Regions from separate parts of the Vannielia litorea genome, predicted to be linked through region 2. Evidence: riboswitches for the same ligand, from Rfam matches in the RefSeq annotation. Region 2 holds a riboswitch; the other holds the start of a gene.
The links. Region 2 has a riboswitch for cobalamin ahead of KUV38_RS18750 (TonB-dependent receptor plug domain-containing protein). Riboswitches for the same ligand answer to the same signal wherever they lie in the genome.
Positions count from the first base shown of each region.

Region 1: another riboswitch for cobalamin. It lies ahead of nrdH (glutaredoxin-like protein NrdH); the one in region 2 lies ahead of KUV38_RS18750 (TonB-dependent receptor plug domain-containing protein).

Region 1 covers NZ_JAHVJR010000001.1:1,879,593-1,884,687, forward strand. The annotation lists gene KUV38_RS09305 (hybrid-cluster NAD(P)-dependent oxidoreductase) at 1-790, opposite strand, end outside; gene KUV38_RS09310 (aromatic ring-hydroxylating oxygenase subunit alpha) at 796-2,025, opposite strand; cobalamin riboswitch at 2,141-2,342, opposite strand; cobalamin riboswitch at 2,472-2,666, shown strand; gene nrdH (glutaredoxin-like protein NrdH) at 2,767-2,988, shown strand; gene nrdI (class Ib ribonucleoside-diphosphate reductase assembly flavoprotein NrdI) at 2,993-3,421, shown strand; gene nrdE (class 1b ribonucleoside-diphosphate reductase subunit alpha) at 3,403-5,095, shown strand, end outside.
Region 2 covers NZ_JAHVJR010000003.1:62,926-68,020, forward strand. The annotation lists gene KUV38_RS18740 (GNAT family N-acetyltransferase) at 1-661, shown strand, start outside; gene nhaA (Na+/H+ antiporter NhaA) at 760-1,986, shown strand; cobalamin riboswitch at 2,089-2,293, shown strand; gene KUV38_RS18750 (TonB-dependent receptor plug domain-containing protein) at 2,421-4,247, shown strand; gene KUV38_RS18755 (ABC transporter substrate-binding protein) at 4,291-5,061, shown strand.

The DNA of each region.
Region 1 (5,095 bases), on a different contig from region 2:
CATGCTCGGGGATGTCCTCCACCGTCTCCACCGGGGCTTTGAAGCTCTCCTGATGGTAGCGCTCCATTTCGTAGCCCATGCCCTGGAGCGCCTCGCGCACGGCAGTCATGAAGGGCTCCGGGCCGCAGCAGAACACCTCGCGGTCGAGATAGTCGGGCGCCATCAGGCCGAGCATGAGCTGGTTCACCTGCCCCTGATAGCCGGTCCACGGGCGATAGCGGTCGGCCTCTTCGACCACCCATTTCAGCACGATGCCCGGCACCCGGCTGGCCATGTGCTCCAGCCGCTCGCGAAAGATGATCTCGGAGGGGCGCTTGGCGCAGTTGATGAAGACGATGTCGGGCTCGGTGCCGATATCCCACATGAAGGTGGTCATCGCCATCGACGGGGTGATGCCGCTGCCCGCTGAGATGAAGAGATACTTCTTCGCCGGGTGGTTCATGTGGCTGAACAGCCCCGCCGGGCCGAAAGCGCGGATCTGCATGCCGGGCTTCAGGTGATCGAGCATCCAGCGGGTGCCGATGCTGCCTTCCTGCGCTTTCACCGTGACCGAGATCGACCGGGGCCGGGAGGGCGAGGAGGAAATGGTATAGGTGCGGTGCACCAAGCCCTGCGGCGTGGGCAGCTCAAGGGTGATGAACTGGCCCGGCAGATAGTCGAAAATCGCCCCCGAAGGCGCGCGGAAGGCAAAGCTTGCGGTGTTGGGCACCTCGGGGATGACGGCCACGCATTCGAGCGGCTCGCTGTCTTTCCAGATGCTCTGGCCGGTGATCGGGGTCAGGTCGTTCATGCGCCCTACTCCGCCGCCACGCGCAGCGGTGGCAGGGCGCGGGCCAGCGTGGCGCAATACCACGCGACGAACTGGATCACCCCGTCTTCCTGCACCGCCGAATAGGGCCCCGGCTCATAGACCGGCGAGTTGATGCCACGCTGGTTGTTCTCGACCACTTCGCGGTCTTCGTCGTTGGTGTGGGTCCAGACCTCGGTAAGGCGCTTGAGGTCGTAATCCACGCCTTCGACCGCGTCCTTGTGGACCAGCCATGTTGTGGTGACACGGGTCTCCATCGGCGAGATCGGGGTCACGCGGAAGGTGATGGAGTGGTCGCTCAGAAAATGGTTCCAGGTGGTGGGGTAGCTGAAAAGCAGCAGCGTACCCGCATCCCGCGCCGGGATGTGGCCGAGCCGCTTGGTTACGGCGATCTTGCCGTCCATCGTGTAGCTCTCCGCCCCTTCGAGCAGCGGCATCCGCGCAACACGGTAGGTGCCCTGCGGGTCAAGGAAGAAACGCGATGGCGCGCCCATGCCCTCCAGCCGCGCGAAATGCGCCTCGACGGGGGCCGGACAGCTGCCATCGGCCGCCACGCCACCAATCACCGGGTCTTCGGGGAAGGTCCGGCAGAGCGAGGGGTGGTTGCCCGCGCAGTGGTAGCATTCGCGGTTGTTCTCCCAGACCAGCTTCCAGTTGCCGTTCTCGATGATCGAGCTCTGGTGCGCGACCTTGGCGTTGCCCAGATCGTGGGGTGCCAGATAGGGGCCGACCTTGGCGGCGAAGGCCTCGAAATCGGGCGCCTCCTCGGCAAGACAGATGTAGATCAGCCCGGCGAGGTTGCGGCAGTGGACTGGCTTCAGCCCATGCTGGCTGGCGTCGAAATCCGGCCCCATGTCGCGCGCCCAGAGCAGGCGGCCATCGAGCTCGTAGGTCCACTGGTGGTAGGGGCAGACCAGCTTGGGCCCTACCCCGCGCTCGTGCTTGCAGAGCACCGAGCCACGGTGACGGCAGGTGTTGTGGAAGGCCCGGATCTCGCCATCGGCGCCGCGCACCAGCACCACGTTGTAAGCGCCGATCTGCTGGGTCACGTAGCTGCCGGTTTTCTCCAGCTCGCAGGCTGGGATCGCGAAGAGCCACTCGCGGTAGAAGATGGTCTCCATATCCGTGCGGAAGATGCCCGGGTCGGTATAGAACGGCTGCTCCAGCGCATGGCCGGGCCGGTGCCGGGCAAGCAGCTCGTGGATCGCTTGGCTCATCTCTCAGGTCTCCGGCCGCGCGCTGCGGGCCCGTTGGGGCGGAGGGCAGACAGGAGCCGTTTCAGGCGCGGCGGGGAGGAGCCGACCCGTCAGGCGCCATGACCGCCACCCGCGGTTCGACGTGTTCCACAAGGGCTGGTTTCCGGACTTGGCCGTGGCCCTTGCGGGGCCGAAGCGCGGCACCTTCCCGGGCTCCTCCCGCCCAGTGGCCTTGCCACGCCCCATCACGGCTTTACCGTTGCGGGGGCAGTGCCGGAGTTGCACCGGCTTCCCAATTCTCGAGCCTGTCGGCCCGCACCCTGTAGCTCCGTGATACGCGCAGAGGGGCCGCCGGGATACACGGTTTGCGACGCAGCGCGCGGTGAAAAAGACACGCCCCGAAATTCATCCACAGAATAATCGCGCTGAGCACACCACTAGATGTTGACACCCCTCTGCCCTGCCGCCCAATATGGTGGAGCTTTGGTTCCCCCGGGAAGACTCGGGGGCGAAGAGGGAAGCCGGTGTAAATCCGGCACTGCCCCCGCAACTGTAAGCGGCGAGTCGCGGTTCAAATCCACTGGTGAATCAACACCGGGAAGGCGAACCACCGGCGCTCGAGCCGCAAAGTCAGGAGACCTGCCAGAGCATGAACGACGACCGCGGCGGAGGGCCCGGGCGCGCAGGCGGGCATCAGGCAGAGCCCCGTCTCCGTGTCCCCACCGCCGGAAAAAATCAGGCAAGACCCAAGGGGACAAAAACATGACCATCACCGTCTATTCCAAACCCGCCTGCGTGCAGTGCACCGCAACCACCCGCGCCCTCGAGGCCCGCGGCCTGCCGTTTGACGTGATCGACCTCACCGAGGACGAAACCGCGATGGAGATGGTGCAGGGCCTCGGCTACCGGCAGGCTCCCGTCGTCGTTGCCGGTGACGACCACTGGGCCGGGTTCCGCCCCGACATGATCGGCCGGCTCTCCTGAGCCGATGAGCGCGGCGCGGGGGCATCTGGTTTACTTCTCCAGCGGGTCGGGCAACACCGCCCGTCTGGTGGAGAAGCTGGACCTCCCCGCCACCCGCCTGCCGATGAGCGCGACGGCACCGGTGCCACAGGTCACCGCGCCCTTCGTGCTCATCACCCCGACCTATGCCGACGGCGAAGGCCGGGGCGCGGTGGCCAAGCCGGTCATCGCCTTCTTGAACCGGGCTGAGAACCGGGCGCTCCTGCGCGGCGTGATCGCCGGGGGCAACCGCAATTTCGGCGCCACCTTCGCCCGCGCGGGCGGGGTGATTGCCGCCAAGTGCAACGTGCCGCTGCTCTACCGTTTCGAGCTGGCAGGCACCGAAACCGACATCGCCCGCATCCGCGCCGGGCTCGACACATTCTGGGGAACACAATGCTTGACGCCAGCCTGACGCAGGGCCTCGACTACCACGCGCTGAACGCGATGCTGAACCTCTACGACGCCGAGGGAAAGATCCAGTTCGAGGCCGACAAGATGGCCGCGCGGCAGTACTTCCTGCAGCACGTCAACCAGAACACGGTGTTCTTCCACTCGCTTGACGAGAAGCTCGGCTACCTCGTGGACGAGGGCTATTACGAGCCGCAGGTGCTGGACCAGTACTCCAAGAACTTCCAGCGGGCGATCTGGGATGCGGCCTACGGAAAGAAGTTCCGCTTTCCGACCTTCCTCGGCGCCTTCAAGTATTACACCTCCTACACGCTGAAAACGCGGGACGGGCAGCGTTACCTCGAGCGTTACGAGGACCGGGTGGTGATGAACGCGCTCGCGCTGGCGCGCGGTGAGGAGGCGCTGGCCATGCAGCTGATGGAAGAGATCCTCTCCGGCCGCTTCCAGCCCGCGACGCCCACCTTCCTGAACGCCGGCAAGAAGGCGCGGGGCGAGTTCGTTTCGTGCTTCCTGCTGCGGCTAGAAGACAACATGGAGAGCATCGGGCGCGGCATCAACTCGGCGCTTCAACTGAGCAAGCGTGGCGGCGGCGTCGCCCTGATGCTGACCAACATCCGCGAGCACGGTGCGCCGATCAAAGGGATCGAGAACCAGTCTTCCGGCGTGATCCCGGTGATGAAGCTGCTGGAGGATTCCTTCAGCTATGCCAATCAGCTGGGCGCGCGGCAGGGGGCGGGGGCGGTGTATCTGAACGCGCACCACCCCGATATTTTGCGCTTTCTCGACACCAAGCGCGAGAACGCCGACGAGAAGATCCGCATCAAGACGCTGAGCCTTGGCGTGGTGATCCCCGATGTGACCTTCGAGCTGGCGAAGAAAAACGAGGACATGTACCTCTTCTCGCCCCATGACGTTGAAAAGGTCTATGGCTGCGCCTTCTCGGAGATTTCTGTCACCGAGAAATACGACGAGATGGTCGACAACCCGAAGATCCGGAAGAAGAAGATCAACGCCCGCGCCTTCTTCCAAACGCTGGCCGAGATCCAGTTTGAGAGCGGCTATCCCTACATCATGTTCGAGGACACGGTGAACAAGGCCAACCCGATCGCGGGCCGCATCGCCATGTCGAACCTCTGCTCCGAGATCCTTCAGGTCAACGAACCCTCGGCGTTCAATGACGATCTGAGCTATGCGCAGATGGGCACCGATATTTCCTGCAACCTCGGCAGCATGAACATCGCCCGCGCGATGGACGGCGGCGACCTTGGTGCCTCGGTCGGCACCGCGATCCGGGCGCTGAACGCGGTGAGCGAGATGTCGGCCATCGACTCCGTGCCCTCGATCCGCAAGGGCAATGACGAGGGCCATGCCATTGGCCTCGGCCAGATGAACCTGCACGGCTTCCTCGCCCGCGAGCGCATTCACTATGGCTCGCCCGAGGGGGTGGAGTTCACCTCCGTCTATTTTGCCGCCGTGCTCTATCATGCGCTCTCCGCCTCCTGCGCGTTGGCGCAAGAAAAGGGCAGCTGGTTCAAGGGGTTCGAAGCGTCAGCCTATGCCGATGGCAGCTTTTTTGACAAATACGTCAGCCGCACCTGGCGGCCCGAAAGCGCCGAGGTGAAGGCGCTGTTCAAGAAGTTCGGCATCACCCTGCCCACCAAGAAGGATTGGGCCGCGC
Region 2 (5,095 bases):
CCCGCTCGACACCCCCGCCCGCGCCGCGCTTACCGGCCCCCACGCCCATCTCGCCCAGCGCCACGGCACCGCCCTGCGCTACGATCCCGGCCTCATCCCCTTCGCCGCCATCGACCCGGCCCACCCCGAAGACCTCACCACCCTCGCCGCCCCCGGCGAGCTGGCCGTCTTCCTGCAAACCGCCCCGGTCGCCGCCCTCCCCGGTTTCACCGAAGCCCTGCGCGCCGATGCCGTCCAGCTCACCAGCCAAACCCTGCCGCCCGCGCCGGACGACCCGCGCATCATCCCGCTCGGCCAGGCCGATGCTGCTGATATGCTGGCCCTCGCCGGGGCCACCAAGCCCGGCCCCTTCACCCTGCGCGCGCTGGAGCTGGGGCCGTTCTGGGGCATCCGCCACGAGGGCCGCCTCATTGCCATGGCCGGCACCCGCATGGCCGCACCCGGCTTCACCGAAATCTCCGGCGTCTGCACCGACCCCTCGGCGCGCGGGCAGGGCCTCGCCCGCCTGCTCTCGGCCCATGTCGCACATGCCATTGCGGTGACCGGCAACACGCCCTTCCTCCACGCCTTCGCGGCCAATCCGGCGGCAATCAAACTCTACGAGAGCCTCGGTTTCGCCATCCGCGCCGAGCTGGCCTGCGCGATCTTCCAGAAAACATGAGAAAAAAACTGCGACACCGCGCCTCACACGGTTGATCTGATCCGGCAGGGTTGCCATCTCGTTACGTAGGGAAGCTAAACGCGCAACAGGGACAGGGAATGCTCCGCAGAACACTCGATGAATTTTTCAGCTCCGATGCCGCCGGCGGTGTGGTGCTGATGCTCTCCGCCGTGGCCGCTCTCATGGTGGCCAACTCCTCGCTCAACCCTGAATACCAGGAATTTCTGGGCGCCTACATCGGCGTCACGGTGAACGGCGAGGGCATCGAGAAACCGGCGCTCCTGTGGATCAACGATGGCCTCATGGCCATTTTCTTCTTCCTCATCGGTCTCGAGCTGAAGCGCGAGCTGATGGAAGGCAAGCTGAAGAACCCCGCCGACGTGGTGCTGCCCGGCATGGCAGCGGTCGGCGGCATGGTGGTGCCTGCGGCAGTCTACGTGTTCTTCAACTGGGGCAACCCGGCCACCATCGGCGGCTGGGCCATTCCGGCGGCCACCGACATCGCCTTTGCGCTGGGCGTTCTGGCCCTGCTTGGCTCCCGCGTGCCCTCCTCCCTCAAGATCTTCCTGCTGACGCTGGCGATCCTCGATGACATGGGCGCCATCCTCATCATCGCCCTGTTCTACACCGCCAACCTTCAGGTTGATTACCTCTTCCTCGCCTGCATCCCGCTGGCGCTGATGATCTGGCGCAACCTGCGCGGGGCGCACCGCGTGGCCCCGATCCTGTTGCTCGGCGTGGTGATGTGGGTCTTCGTGCTCAAGTCCGGCGTGCACGCCACACTCGCCGGGGTGATCACCGCCTTCTGCATCCCGCTGAAGGACAAGTGGAACAAGTCGCCCCTGCACTCCATCGAGCACGGCCTCGCGCCCTACGTCCTCTACGTCATCGTGCCGCTCTTCGCCTTCGCAAATGCTGGCGTGGTGCTGCAGGGCATGTCGCTCTCGTCGCTGCTCGACCCTGTGCCGCTCGGCGTTGCGCTCGGCCTGATCGTCGGCAAGCAGGTGGGCGTCTTCGGCACCACATGGCTGATGGTCAAGACCGGGCTCGCCAAGCTGCCCTTCGGGGTCAACTGGATGCACATCTACGGCCTCGCCTGCCTCGCCGGGATCGGCTTCACCATGTCGCTCTTTATCGGCTCGCTATCCTTCTCGGATGCCGCCCTGATGAACGAGGTGCGCCTCGGCGTGCTGCTGGGCTCTGCCGTCTCGGCGGTGGTGGGCTTCCTCGTCCTGCGCGCGGCAACCAATGCCGGCAGCGGCGAAAAGGTCGAAGCGCTGAACCAGCCGGGCGCGGCAGAGCGGGCCGAGGCCGCGGCGGAGTAACCCGCGCTCAAGCCGTGCCGCGCCGCCCCGCACGGTGGCGCAGCACGGCCCCAGCCACCCAAAACCGTTAACAAATCCCTTGCGCGACTCCCCCGAGCCGCGCTAACCCGCCTCTGCTTCGGTTCGGGCGCAAGCCCGGAGCAAAAGGGAACGTGGTGCGGGGCAGAAGCCCCAAGGCCACGACTGCCCCCGCAACTGTAAGCGGAGAGCGAGGCCTGTGCGCCACTGGGGGAGCATCCCCCGGGAAGGCCGGCCAACTCGCGATGACCCGCAAGTCAGGAGACCTGCCGAGGCGATCACCCTGAACCCGTGCGGGGCGCACGGCGTGAGCGGTCAGTCCGTAGCGGTGACGAAAGCACCGTCCGCGGAACGCCTCGCATTCCAAAGACACCACGCCACAGCGGGCTCCGGCCCGACGCAGAAGGACTTTGGAGATGAACCGCCTCCTCGCCACCACCGCAGCCCTCGCGCTCTCCACCTCCGCGCTCTCCGCGCAGGAGAGCTACGACCTCGAAACCATCACCGTCACCGCCGACCTCTCCGACGGCACCGAAACCGACCGCACCGGCGCCACCGTCGAGGTGAGCACGCGGGAGGAGTTGGAAGCGGCAGGCGATGATGACCTTGCCACCTACCTCTCCCGCCAGCCGGGCCTTTCGCTGGCCGCATCGGGCGGGCCGGGCAGCCTCGCAGACATCCGGATGCGCGGCCTGCACCAGAAATACGTGAAGGTGCAGATCGACGGCATCGATGTGCTCGATCCGTCCTCTCCCTCCCCCTCCTACGACTTCGGCCTGATGGGCGTCTCCGGCCTCGGCCGCATCGAGGTGCTGAAGGGCTCGCAATCGGCCCAATACGGCTCCTCCGCCGTGGCCGGGGTGATCTCGCTCCAAAGCCGCCGCGCCACCGAAGAGGGCACCCACGTCTATCTGTCCGGTGAAATCGGCAGCTACGACAGCTTCGGCCTCGCCGCTACCGTCACAAGCCTCGGCGAGCGGCACAACTTCGCCGTCACGCTTGAACGCCTCGAGTTCGGCGGGTTCTCGTCTGCCGATGAAGAGGACGGCAACACTGAAGCCGATGGTTTCTCGTCGGTCCGGCTCTCGTTCAACGGCGAATACGCCCTGACCGACGCCCTCTCCATCGGGCTGTCCGGCTTTACCGAAAAGAGCACCGTCGCCATCGACGGCGGCTTTCCCTTCGGTGATACCGCCGAAGAGACAGATGGCACCTCGAACGGCTTGCGCGCCTTCGCCCGCTACGACGCCGGGGCCATCACCCATCAGTTCGAGGCCACCTATTACGACATTGAGCGCGACTATGCCGTGTCGGGCAACCGCTACGAAGGCGAGCGCCACGGGCTGCGCTACCTCGGCCAAGCCACGCTGTCGCCCTCGGTCCAGCTGAACTTCGGTGCCGACTACACGGAAGAAGACTTCACCTCCGCCACCTTCATCACCGCCACCGGCAAGCAGAACACCACAGGCGTCTTTGCCGAGGTCAACTGGGCCGCATCCAGCGAGCTCGATGTGTCGGCCGCCCTGCGCCACGATGCCCACAACCGCTTTGGTGGGCACACCACCGGTCGTCTGGCACTGGCCTGGCGCCCGCAGGAGGATCTGATCGTGCGGGCCGCACTGGCAACCGGCTTCCGCGCCCCCTCGCTTTATGAGCTCTACGCACCGATCTACGGTAACGACACCCTGACGCCCGAAACCTCGCGCAGCGCCGAGCTGGGCATCGAAAAGCGGCTTGGCGGCGACGATTTCGTCAAGGCCACGCTGTTCTACACAGAGGTCGATGACATGATCGGCTCCGATGCATTCTTCGTCTACACGCAGGTGCCCGGCACCTCTGTGAGCAAGGGGATCGAGCTGTCGGGCCGCAAGGCTCTGTCCGACAAGGTGTCGCTCTTCGGAAACTACACCTACACCGAAAGTGTGGATGAGAACGACCTGCGCGAATTGCGCGTGCCGCGTCACAACCTCGTCCTCGGTCTCGAGGCCGAGATCGCACCGCGCTGGAACGTCATCGGTGAACTCCAGCACGTTGCCGACACGCTCGACGTCGACGCGCAGACCTTCGCCACCATCGAGGGCGATGACTACACGGTCGTCAATGCGATGGTCACCTACGACGTGAGCGACAGTGCCGAAGCCTACTTCCGGATCGAGAACATCGGCGATGTCGAATACCAAACCGTCAACGGTTACGGCCAGTCCGACCGCGCCTTCTACCTCGGCCTCCGTGCCAAGTTCTAAGCACCTCGCCAGTGCGCTCGCGCTCTGGCTGGCGGGGGCCGTCATGGCCCTCGCCGCACCGCCCGAGCGGGTGGTGTCGATCAACCTCTGCACCGACCAGTTGGCCCTCGCCCTCGCCGCGCCGGGCCAACTCGTGTCGGTCACCCGCATGCTCCAGCGCGATGAGGAGGCAATGGCCGAGGCCGCCCGCGCCCTGCCGGGCAATTCCGCCCGCGCCGAAGAGGTCTACCTGCTCGCGCCCGATCTGGTGCTGGCAGGCAGCTTCACCGCGCCCGATACCCTTCGCATGCTCCAGCGCCTCGGCCTGACGGTCGAGGTATTCACCCCCGCCGAAACTCTCTCCGACATCCGCGCCAATATCCTCCGCATGGGCACCCTGCTGGGCCGCGAGGCCGAGGCGCAGGCTGAAGTCGCCGCTTTCGACGCCCGCCTCGCCGCCATTCCCGCGCCCACCGGCCCCGCGCCCCTCGCCGCTCTCTATGCCGCCAACGGCTATTCCGCCGGCGATGCCACCCTGCCGGGCCAGATGGTCAAGGCGGCGGGCTTTGCGCTGCTGGCCGAGGAGATGGGCCTGCCCTACGGTGGCGTCGTGCCGCTCGAAACCCTCGCCACCTCCTCGCCCGACTTGCTCATCGCCGCCCGTCCCGGCGCACCCAAGAGCCGCGCCGAAGAGATTCTCGCTCACCCGGTTGTCGCCGCCCTGCGCGATCAGGTCCCCACCGACACCCTCCACGACAGCGACTGGACCTGCGGCACCCCCTCCGTGCTCGATACCGTCGAGCGGCTGGCCGCGATCCGGGAGACGATGAAATGACTATAGGTCGGGATGTGTCCCGCCTCCCCCGCGC